4 regions of the Rhodopseudomonas palustris HaA2 genome follow, and region 4 is predicted to be linked to each of the others. Evidence: riboswitches for the same ligand, from Rfam matches in the RefSeq annotation. Region 4 holds a riboswitch; each other region holds the start of a gene.

Region 1 (2,195 bases), 120 kb from region 4:
GAAGTCGGTGAGGATTCCGGCGGCGGCGCGCACCAGCGGAATCGCCATCAGCGCGCCGGTGCCTTCGCCGAGCCGCAGGCCGAGATCGAGATAGGGCGTCGCCGCCATCGTCTCGAGCAGGACCTTGTGGCCGCGCTCGGCCGAGCGATGCGAGAACACGCAATAGTCCCGCGCCTCGGGATGCAGCCGCACCGCGACCAGCGCTGCGGCGCTGGCGATGAAGCCGTCGATCACCACCGGACGGCGCCGCGCCGCCGCCGCCAGAACGGCGCCGGCCATCATCGCGATTTCAAAGCCGCCGAATTCGGCGAGCACGTCGAGCGGGGCGGTGGCCGTGGTGCGCGCTGACGCCTTCTCCGCGATCGCGAGCTTGTGGGCGACGCCGGCGGCGTCGAGCCCCGCGCCGCGGCCGACGCAGTCGGCGATCGGCGCTGCGGCGAGACGATGGGTGATCAGCGCGGCCGAGGTGGTGTTGCCGATGCCCATCTCGCCGATCGCCACGATGTCGACGCCGCCGTCGATCGCGTCGCTGACCAGCGCGACGGCGGCGTCGATCGCGCGCCGCGCCTCGTCGATCGACATCGCCGGCTCGCGGCTCGCATTGCGGGTGCCGCGCCGGATCTTGCGATCGATCAGCCCGGGGCAGGGCGGCAGGTCATCGTCGATGCCCGCATCGACGACGCAGAGGTCGGTGAAGGCGGCTTTCGCCAGCACGTTCACGCCGACGCAGCCGGCGAGATAGGCGCGGACCATCGACCGCGTCACGCTCGCCGGATAGGGCGACACGCTTTCGGCGGCGAGACCATGATCTGCGGCGAACACGAACACCGTGGCGCGGTCCGCGCGCGGTGGCGCCGGATGCCAGATCAGCCCGAGTTGCACGGCGAGATCTTCCAGCCGGCCGAGCGAGCCGGGCGGCTTGGCCTTGGCGTCGATCCGGGCGCGCAGGGTCGGTTCGAGCGCGTGATCGACCGGAGCGATGGCGCAGAATGGCGGGCTGGAACGTGGAGCGTGCATGAGACCGCGATGGGTTGATAGCAACGGACGCACGCGTGCCTCCGCCTGCGCGGTGGACGCGTCGAGGTGATCGGACGGACGTCTCCTCGCGCCGTTGCGAGCAAGCTCGGGCAGCACGACGAAGCGAAACCGATTGCGATGCGGTGAGAACTACGTGGAAAGCTGATGCGGCATCTGAACGTCCTTCTTCGACCCACCGTCGAATGGCATTGCACGAATCTACGGCCGGTCTCCTGGCTCGCGGATGTTGTCCCGATCGCCTTCCCGAGGCCGTCTTGGCGGACTCAGTGGCGCATGTGATCGGCGACGATCCGCTTACAGTTGCGGGGGCAGCCGCGGCTTTGGCGCTTTCGCGCCGTACCGCATTCCCTGTTTCACCTCTCTCGCGAGAGGCACCGTAGACGATCCGACAAGAGCACGACGACCCGCCGGACGCAAGATGAGAGGAGGCGAGAGTCGGGCTCTACGACGAAGGTGCAAATGCTCCCTGCCGTGCGCGGTGGACGTCACCGCGCATGTTGGTAGTCGCTCCCGAAACCGCATCGCGCTTGCGCGTGGATGCGAGGCGTGCTCTGTTTGCCATGCCTTCGGTGCCTCTCGAAAGAGAGGTGAAACAGGGAATGCGGTGCGGCGAGCTTTCGCCAATTCCGCGGCTGCCCCCGCAACTGTAGGCGGATCGTCCGCGATCAAGCTGCCACTGAGCGATCGTTTTGCGCTCGGGAAGGCGATCCGGACCATATCCGCGAGCCAGGAGACCGGCCGCAGGCAATCGTCCACTTGATGTCGACGGGTGGGTCGACAGCGGAGAATTCCATGATCAATCGGACGTAGTTCGCCGTCGTCGCAGCGCAGATTGCTGATATCGCCAGATCGATCGGCGTCGCGGGCGGTCATTGTCGCGCGTTGCTCGCCACCCTGATCGGGCGGGCCGCACGACGCACGCCTGTGCGCCAATGCGGGGCCGCTAATGGCTTCGCCATGGAGTGGGCATGGAACCCAAAGACACCACGACAAACGAGGCCTTCAAGGGCTTCACCAACGAGGCCTGCCCCTTCCTGCCGTGCCATCCCGGCGTGGCGCGGGAGTTCAACTGCCTATTCTGCTACTGCCCGCTGATCGCCTATGAGTGCCCTGGTCCGTACCAGGTGTTCACCGATCGCAACGGCCTGAAGCGCAAG
Region 2 (2,195 bases), 1.7 Mb from region 4:
CGAAGATCACCGCCGCATTGGCGCCGGTCAGCGCCTGCGCCGCCGCCAGCCGCATCACGTTCGAGCGTGCGCGCGCATCGTCAGCGAATCCATCGATCGCGGTCGCGTCAACCATTGGTCGTTTCGCCCTTCACCCGGTTCGTGTGCGGCCGGGCCGCAGGATCGCGCCGCATCATAGGCCGCAGCGGCCCGCGATCAACTGCCGCGGCCGGACCTAACCTATGCGAAGCATTCAGGTTTCGCCGCTTCGGGAGAAGCACAGGATGAGATTGTTGGCCGGCATCTCGACGATTTCGGCCAGAGACAGGCCGCCCCCTGCCGCGAGCTGCTGCAATTCGTCGACGTCGCGCACGCCCCATTCGGCATTGGCAGCGCGCAGGCTGGTGTCGAACACCGCATTGCTGATCGCGGTATGGTGGCCGTCGCGCTTGAACGGCCCATACAGGATCAAGCGCCCGTCCGGCCGCAGCGTGCGCGCGGCGCCGGCGAACAGCCCCTCCGCGACCGGCCACGGCGCGATGTGCACGACATTCGCGCAAAACACCGCCGCCAGCGGCCCCGGACCGCGCCCGTCGGTCATCTCCGCGCACCAGGCCGGATCGGACAGATCGATCCGCAGCGGCGGCCGCACATTGTCGAGCCCCGCGTAAGCGCGCCAGGCGGCAATGCTGATCAGATGCTGCGGATGACAATCGCTCGGCCACCAGACGATCCCGGGATGCGCGCGGGCGAATGCGATGACGTGCTGGCCGGTGCCGCTGCCGGCCTCGAGCACGTCGCCCGTTGTTCCGTGCAGCAGCCGGCCCAGCACCTCGCAGATCGCCTGCTGGTTGCGATGAAAGGCGGCGGCGTCGAGCCGGCCGTCGGGCTCGACCGGCCGACCGTCCTTGCCGAACTCGACCACATAGTCAGCCATCCGCCCCGCTCCTCGTTGATCTGACGCAAGCCGCGTTGTCACTTCCAAGCCACATAGCGAAACAAAGCGGCGGCGACAAACCAAGCCGGCCCGCAACGCCGCCAAGGGCGAATTGACTTTGCGCATTCTGACACTTTTAGTTGTAGGCGACGGTTCCTCTCCGGAGGATCAAAAGGGAATGCGGTGCGGGTGCCTTCGGAAACCCAACTCCGCAGCTGTTCCCGCAACTGTAAGCGGTTCGACTTTCGTCGGAATGCCACTGGGAAACTCGGTCCTGGGAAGGCGACGGAAGGTAACCCCGCGAGCCAGGAGACCTGCCGTCATCCGTGGTCACACGCGAGAGTGCCGGTCGGGAATTGCAGGCATTGGCTTCATCGGATGCGCAGGCATGTCGATGAAACCTCGTTCGCTGTGACGTGCCACAAACGTCGACCGAGGTTCATCCATGCCGTCTCGTTCCGATGCCGATTGCCGGCATCATTCCGCGCGCTGCCGCGCGCTGCTGACATCCACCATTCTGGCGTCCAGTCTGTTCGCGAGCGTCGCGCCGGCGTCGGCGCAGGACAATACGCTGCCCGCCATCAACGTCACCGCGACCCGCAGCTACGAGGGCATCGTCGGCACTTCGAGCACGGTGATCACCGCCGACGACATCGCGCATTCGCCGGCGCAGACCGTGCAGGAGATCATCGCGCAGACGCCCGGCGTGCAGACCAGGACGCTGTATGGCGGCGTCAACGGCACCGGCTCGTCGATCGATCTGCGCGGCTTCGGCGCCACCGCGACCTCGAACACACTGTTCCTGGTCAACGGCCGCCGCCTCAACGACCTCGATCTGCAGGGCGTCGACCTGTCGAGCATCCCGCTGCAATCGATCGAGCGCATCGAGATCACCCGCGGCAGCAGCGGCGCGGTGCTGTACGGCGACAATGCGGTCGGCGGCGTCATCAATATCGTCACCAAGACCGGCGCCGGCGGACCGCCCGCGACGTTCCGGGCCGAAGGCGGCTTCGGCTCGTTCAACCAGCGGCTGGCATCGATTTCCGCGGCGTACAATTCCGGGCCGTGGTCGACCTCGGTGTTCGCCAACGGCGTGCGCTCCAACGGCTATCGCGCCAACAACGCGCTGGAACAGAACAACGCGATCGGCGAGCTGCGCTATGCCACGCCGGATCTCAGCGCCTTCGTCAACGTCTCCGGCGACAATCAGCATCTCGGCCTGCCCGGTTCCCGGATCGTGGATCCCTCGATCGGCGTCAACCAGCTCCAGACCGATCGC
Region 3 (2,195 bases), 1.8 Mb from region 4:
CGACGATATTGATGTGCGTGTCGTCCCACACCACCGAGGTGCACTTGGCCAGAATGGTGATGCCGCGCTCGCGCTCGAGATCGTTGGAGTCCATCGCCCGTTCGACCTGGCGCTGGTTGTCGCGATAGGTGCCGGACTGCTGCAGCAGCTTGTCGACGAGGGTGGTCTTGCCGTGGTCGACGTGTGCGATAATGGCGATGTTACGAAGGGTCATGGGTTCTCTGTCGGGTCCTGCGGGCCGGGTGCCGGTTCAGCGCGATCGCAGACAAGCCACGGAGGGCGCCTTCATGGCGCGCCGCAATCTGCCTGTGCCTGAAACGCGCGGGGCAATTCCAAAAAACAGGCCCGGCCGAATGAGGGCCGGGCACTTGCACGCGTTGCGACGCAATATAACCAAAAATCGCGAAAAAACAATGACGATCGGGGATTTGTTGTTTTCATCAGCTGCGTCCGGGGGTTGCGCGGACTGAGGCCGGCGCGCCGTTTCGCATGGCGGGCCCGGACGGTCAGCAGTCTCGTATTACCGTCCACGTGTCCGAAGCTTGGCGGTCGAAACGAACCGGCCAATCTCAGACGGGAAGGCTTGCGGACAGTATATGTAATGTTATAACGTTGCGTATACGGAACTTCTCGTCTCGCAGTCAGGGTCCCGCCATCCCGCGACGCGGTCGGCGGACCTCCGAGCCCGGTCGGACTAGCGGACGGGAAAACAACGGGCGGGTTCGTTGACAGCATTCGGAGAGCTCCAGTACGGTCGCGCCCGACGGTTCCCGCAAGGGATCAATAGGGAATGCGGTGAGGGTCGCGCGCGATCCGATTCCGCGGCTGCCCCCGCAACTGTGAGCGGCGAGCCTTTCGCCACACGCCACTGGGCCTCGTGCCTGGGAAGGCGGCGAAAGGCACGGACCCGCGAGCCAGGAGACCTGCCGTCGTTCGTGGTCACACGCGAGCGCATCGGGCGGGGTGTCCTGGTGAGTGTCGAACTGCGGCCGTCCGGCTGCGGCAAGGCCTTGGCTTGCGGTGACGTGCCACGTTAACCGCGAGTCCCTCGATGTCTCCCTCTCCGACTGCTTCCGGGCGCAACCGTCGCCTGCTGTCCTCCGTCGCCCTGACGGCTCTGCTGTGGCCCGCTGCCGGCCACGCCCAATCCGCGCCGCGCGGCCTCGACCCGATCGTGGTCGAAGGCCAGACCGCGCGGCCGTCCAAGCCGCGCGCGGCTTCGTCCGCGGCCGGCTCGTCGCGGACGCGCCGGGCCTCGGCGCCCGCGTCACGCCCGCCTGCCGCGCCTGCTGCCGCGCCGTCAGCCGCCGTCGCAGCCGTGCCGACCTTCAATCTCGGCACGATGGCATCGACCGCCAGCCGCCTCGGATTGACGCCGCTGCAGACCCCCGCCTCCGTCGACATCATCACCGCACAGACCATCGCCGAGCGCGGCCAGCGCGATGTGCTCGACGCGGTCACTCAGAACGCCACAGGCATCACGGCAACACCGGAGCCGGGCAATGGCGGCGTGGTGTTCTCGACCCGCGGTTTCAGCGGCACCGGTTCGGTGATGACCCTGTATGACGGCACCCGCCTGTATGTCGGCGCCGGCACCGTGACCTTCCCGTTCGACACCTGGTCGGCCGAGCGCATCGAGGTGCTACGCGGCCCCGCCTCGGTGATGTACGGCGAAGGCGCGATCGGCGGCGCCATCAACGTGATCACCAAGCAGCCGCTCGACGTGCAGCGCAACCAGGCCGAAGTGTCGCTCGACACCAATCTGACGCGACGGATCGCGGTCGACTCCGGTGGTCCGATCAACAAGGATGTCTCCTATCGCATCACCGCCACCGGCAACATGTCCGACGGTTGGGTCGATCGCGACAAGACTTCGAACATCGCCGTCTCGGCCGCCGTCAAGGTGAAGCAGACCGACCACCTGACCTGGACCCTGTCCACCGCCTATGGCGACCGCCACCCGTCGCTGTATTACGGCACGCCGCTGGTCAATGGCCGGCTCGACGAATCGCTGCGTTTCAAGAACTACAACGTCGGCGACAGCAGCATCCGCTATCAGGACAGCTGGACGCAGTTGAAGTCCGAGTGGCAGGTGACCGACAGCATCACCGTCCGCAACGCGCTGTACTATCTGAACAGCCGCAGGCACTGGAAGAGCGCGGAGGAATACGCCTTCAACCCGACCACCCGCCAGG
Region 4 (2,195 bases):
CGCGCCCGGCCTTCCTGAAGTAAGCGACGACCTTGGCGGCGCCGACCAGCCGTGCAGCACGGACGCTCATCAGGTCCGGATCGCCGGGGCCCACGCCGACGCCATAGACGGTCGGGCGGGTCATTCGACTTCGCTCGCCAGCGCGTTGATCGCCGCCGCCGTCATCGCGCTGCCGCCGCGACGGCCGCGGACGATGACGCAGGGTGCGGGGGCCGCCTCGAGCAACGCCTCTTTGGATTCCGCCGCGCCGACGAAACCGACCGGGATGCCGACGATCGCAGCGGGGCGCGGTGCGCCGGGTTCGCCGAGGATTTCCAGCAGCCGGAACAGTGCGGTCGGCGCATTGCCGATCGCCACCACGGCGCCGTCGAGCCGCTCGCGCCACAATTCGAGCGCCGCGGCGGAGCGCGTGGTGCCGAGCTGCGCGGCGAGGGCCGGGACGCGCGGATCGCCGAGCGTACAGATCACCTCGTTGTCGGCCGGCAGTCGCTTGCGGGTGACGCCGTTGGCGACCATCTGCGCGTCGCACAGGATCGGCGCGCCCGCCTGCAGGGCCGCGCGGCCCGCCGCGACGAAACCGGAGGTGAAGACGATGTCGGCCGCAACCTCGACCATGCCGCTGGCGTGAATGATCCGCACCGCGACGATCTCCTCGTCGCGGTCGAAGCGATCGAGCTGCGCCTCGGCGCGGATGATCGCGAAGGACTGCCGATAGATCGCGTCGCCATTGGTTTCGTAGGTGTAGCTCATCGCACCGCCTCGCGGATCGGCTCGGCGGTCGGCTGTGCCGGCTGGTCGAGCCAGGGCGCGATGGTGAGGCCGGCGGCGAGCGACAATTGCGTCAGCACCGCGCGCGCGGCGGCGTCGTCACGGCCTCGGCAGAGCGTGGCCAGCCGGCGCAGCGTCGACCGCGGCAGATTGGAGAGTCCGGCGAGCCGCGGATCGACGTCGTCGGTCTCCGCGACGATGGCGAGGGCGATCCGCTGCTCGCGCGCGAGCGCCGCCAGGGTTTCGACGCCGTCGCGCCAATCGTCGAGGCCGTGCGGCAGCTGGATCATCACGCCGCGCGCCGACGCCACAGCCGTGCGCAACGACTGATCGAGCGACAGCCGGGCGGCGTTGGCGAGGTGCAGTTGCGGCAGCTTGCAGCCGGCATGGTGCCAGACGCGCGCGTAGCGGGCGAGGGCCGCGTCCGAGAACGACAGCACGATGAGTTCGGCGGGCAAAGGCGGGGCTTCGGACGCATCGAGGGCGTCGGGCCCATCGGAGCGAACAATCGAGAGCGGCATCGTGCCCAATCCGTCGGTTGACCATCGCGCATGGCGATGATGCGAAACCGGCGAACGGACCTGCACTCCGAACGGCCGAACTTCACCCCGGATCATCCCGCCCGGAATGGCGTCAATCAGCAGGCGACGGCAGGTCTCCTGGCTCACGGGTCACGGCCAACGCAGCCTTCCCAGGCGTCTGCCCAGTGGCGTGTTGCGATGGCTCGCCGTTCACAGTTGCGGGAGCAGCTTCGGCACCGCCATCATCCGCGTCTGGATGATGACTTCCGATATTCCCTCTTCGTCCCGTCCGCAGACAGGAACCGTCGGCAGCGCGATGTTTGGTCCGAAAACACAGACGTGTCAATCGAGCTTGCGTCGCGCAGAAGCCCGCCGGGATGCCATAAAATCAGCGCGCGCTTGCGTTGGATCAAGACGGCTTCGCCCCGTTGCGGCAGCGCCGTCCCGTTGCGATCGCGTCAGCCGCGATCGGGTTTGCGCCTCGCGACCGCCGCGGCCTTCTCGGCGGCGGCGCGCAGCAGGGCGGCGGCCCGGAACGGGGCGTGGACGGCCTTCGAGAATGGCAGCACGAGGAACAGCCCGAACACCAGCCCGAGATGGCCGGCCAGCAGCAGCCCCATTGCCGGCGTGTCGCGAAGCGCCAGCACGGCGAGCCCGCTGAGGGTGACGAGCCCGAGCAGCACCAGGAAGGCGACGTTGAGTGCGACTTCGGTGCGGTCGGCGGGCTCGGAATCGGCGCGATATTCGATCCACAGCAGCCCGCCGATTCCCGCCAGCATCACGACGCCGCCGACGAGGCCGAGCAGCACCGGCAGGCTGGTGAGCGGATAGGGCGCGGCGACGCCGAAGCCGTGATGATAGATCGCCGCGGTGACGGTCGACAGCAAGGTGCCGGCGAAGCCCGCG

The links. Region 4 has a riboswitch for cobalamin ahead of RPB_RS24655 (hypothetical protein). Riboswitches for the same ligand answer to the same signal wherever they lie in the genome.
Region 1: linked by a shared signal. The riboswitch ahead of cobT (nicotinate-nucleotide--dimethylbenzimidazole phosphoribosyltransferase) and the one ahead of RPB_RS24655 (hypothetical protein) in region 4 are both predicted to bind cobalamin.
Region 2: linked by a shared signal. The riboswitch ahead of RPB_RS23565 (TonB-dependent receptor) and the one ahead of RPB_RS24655 (hypothetical protein) in region 4 are both predicted to bind cobalamin.
Region 3: linked by a shared signal. The riboswitch ahead of RPB_RS00510 (TonB-dependent receptor) and the one ahead of RPB_RS24655 (hypothetical protein) in region 4 are both predicted to bind cobalamin.

The regions. Positions count from the first base shown of each region.
Region 1 covers NC_007778.1:3,753,775-3,755,969, reverse strand. Annotated here, with positions in the region: gene cobT (nicotinate-nucleotide--dimethylbenzimidazole phosphoribosyltransferase) at 1-1,017, opposite strand, end outside; cobalamin riboswitch at 1,224-1,432, opposite strand; cobalamin riboswitch at 1,589-1,795, shown strand; gene RPB_RS16545 (cysteine-rich small domain-containing protein) at 2,007-2,195, shown strand, end outside.
Region 2 covers NC_007778.1:5,293,832-5,296,026, forward strand. Annotated here, with positions in the region: gene RPB_RS23555 (MFS transporter) at 1-115, opposite strand, end outside; gene RPB_RS23560 (DUF938 domain-containing protein) at 233-916, opposite strand; cobalamin riboswitch at 1,050-1,252, shown strand; gene RPB_RS23565 (TonB-dependent receptor) at 1,362-2,195, shown strand, end outside.
Region 3 covers NC_007778.1:111,034-113,228, reverse strand. Annotated here, with positions in the region: gene typA (translational GTPase TypA) at 1-214, opposite strand, end outside; cobalamin riboswitch at 748-945, shown strand; gene RPB_RS00510 (TonB-dependent receptor) at 1,052-2,195, shown strand, end outside.
Region 4 covers NC_007778.1:3,635,048-3,637,242, reverse strand. Annotated here, with positions in the region: gene RPB_RS16025 (precorrin-2 C(20)-methyltransferase) at 1-124, opposite strand, end outside; gene RPB_RS16020 (precorrin-8X methylmutase) at 121-750, opposite strand; gene RPB_RS24655 (hypothetical protein) at 747-1,289, opposite strand; cobalamin riboswitch at 1,401-1,611, opposite strand; gene tcuB (tricarballylate utilization 4Fe-4S protein TcuB) at 1,748-2,195, opposite strand, start outside.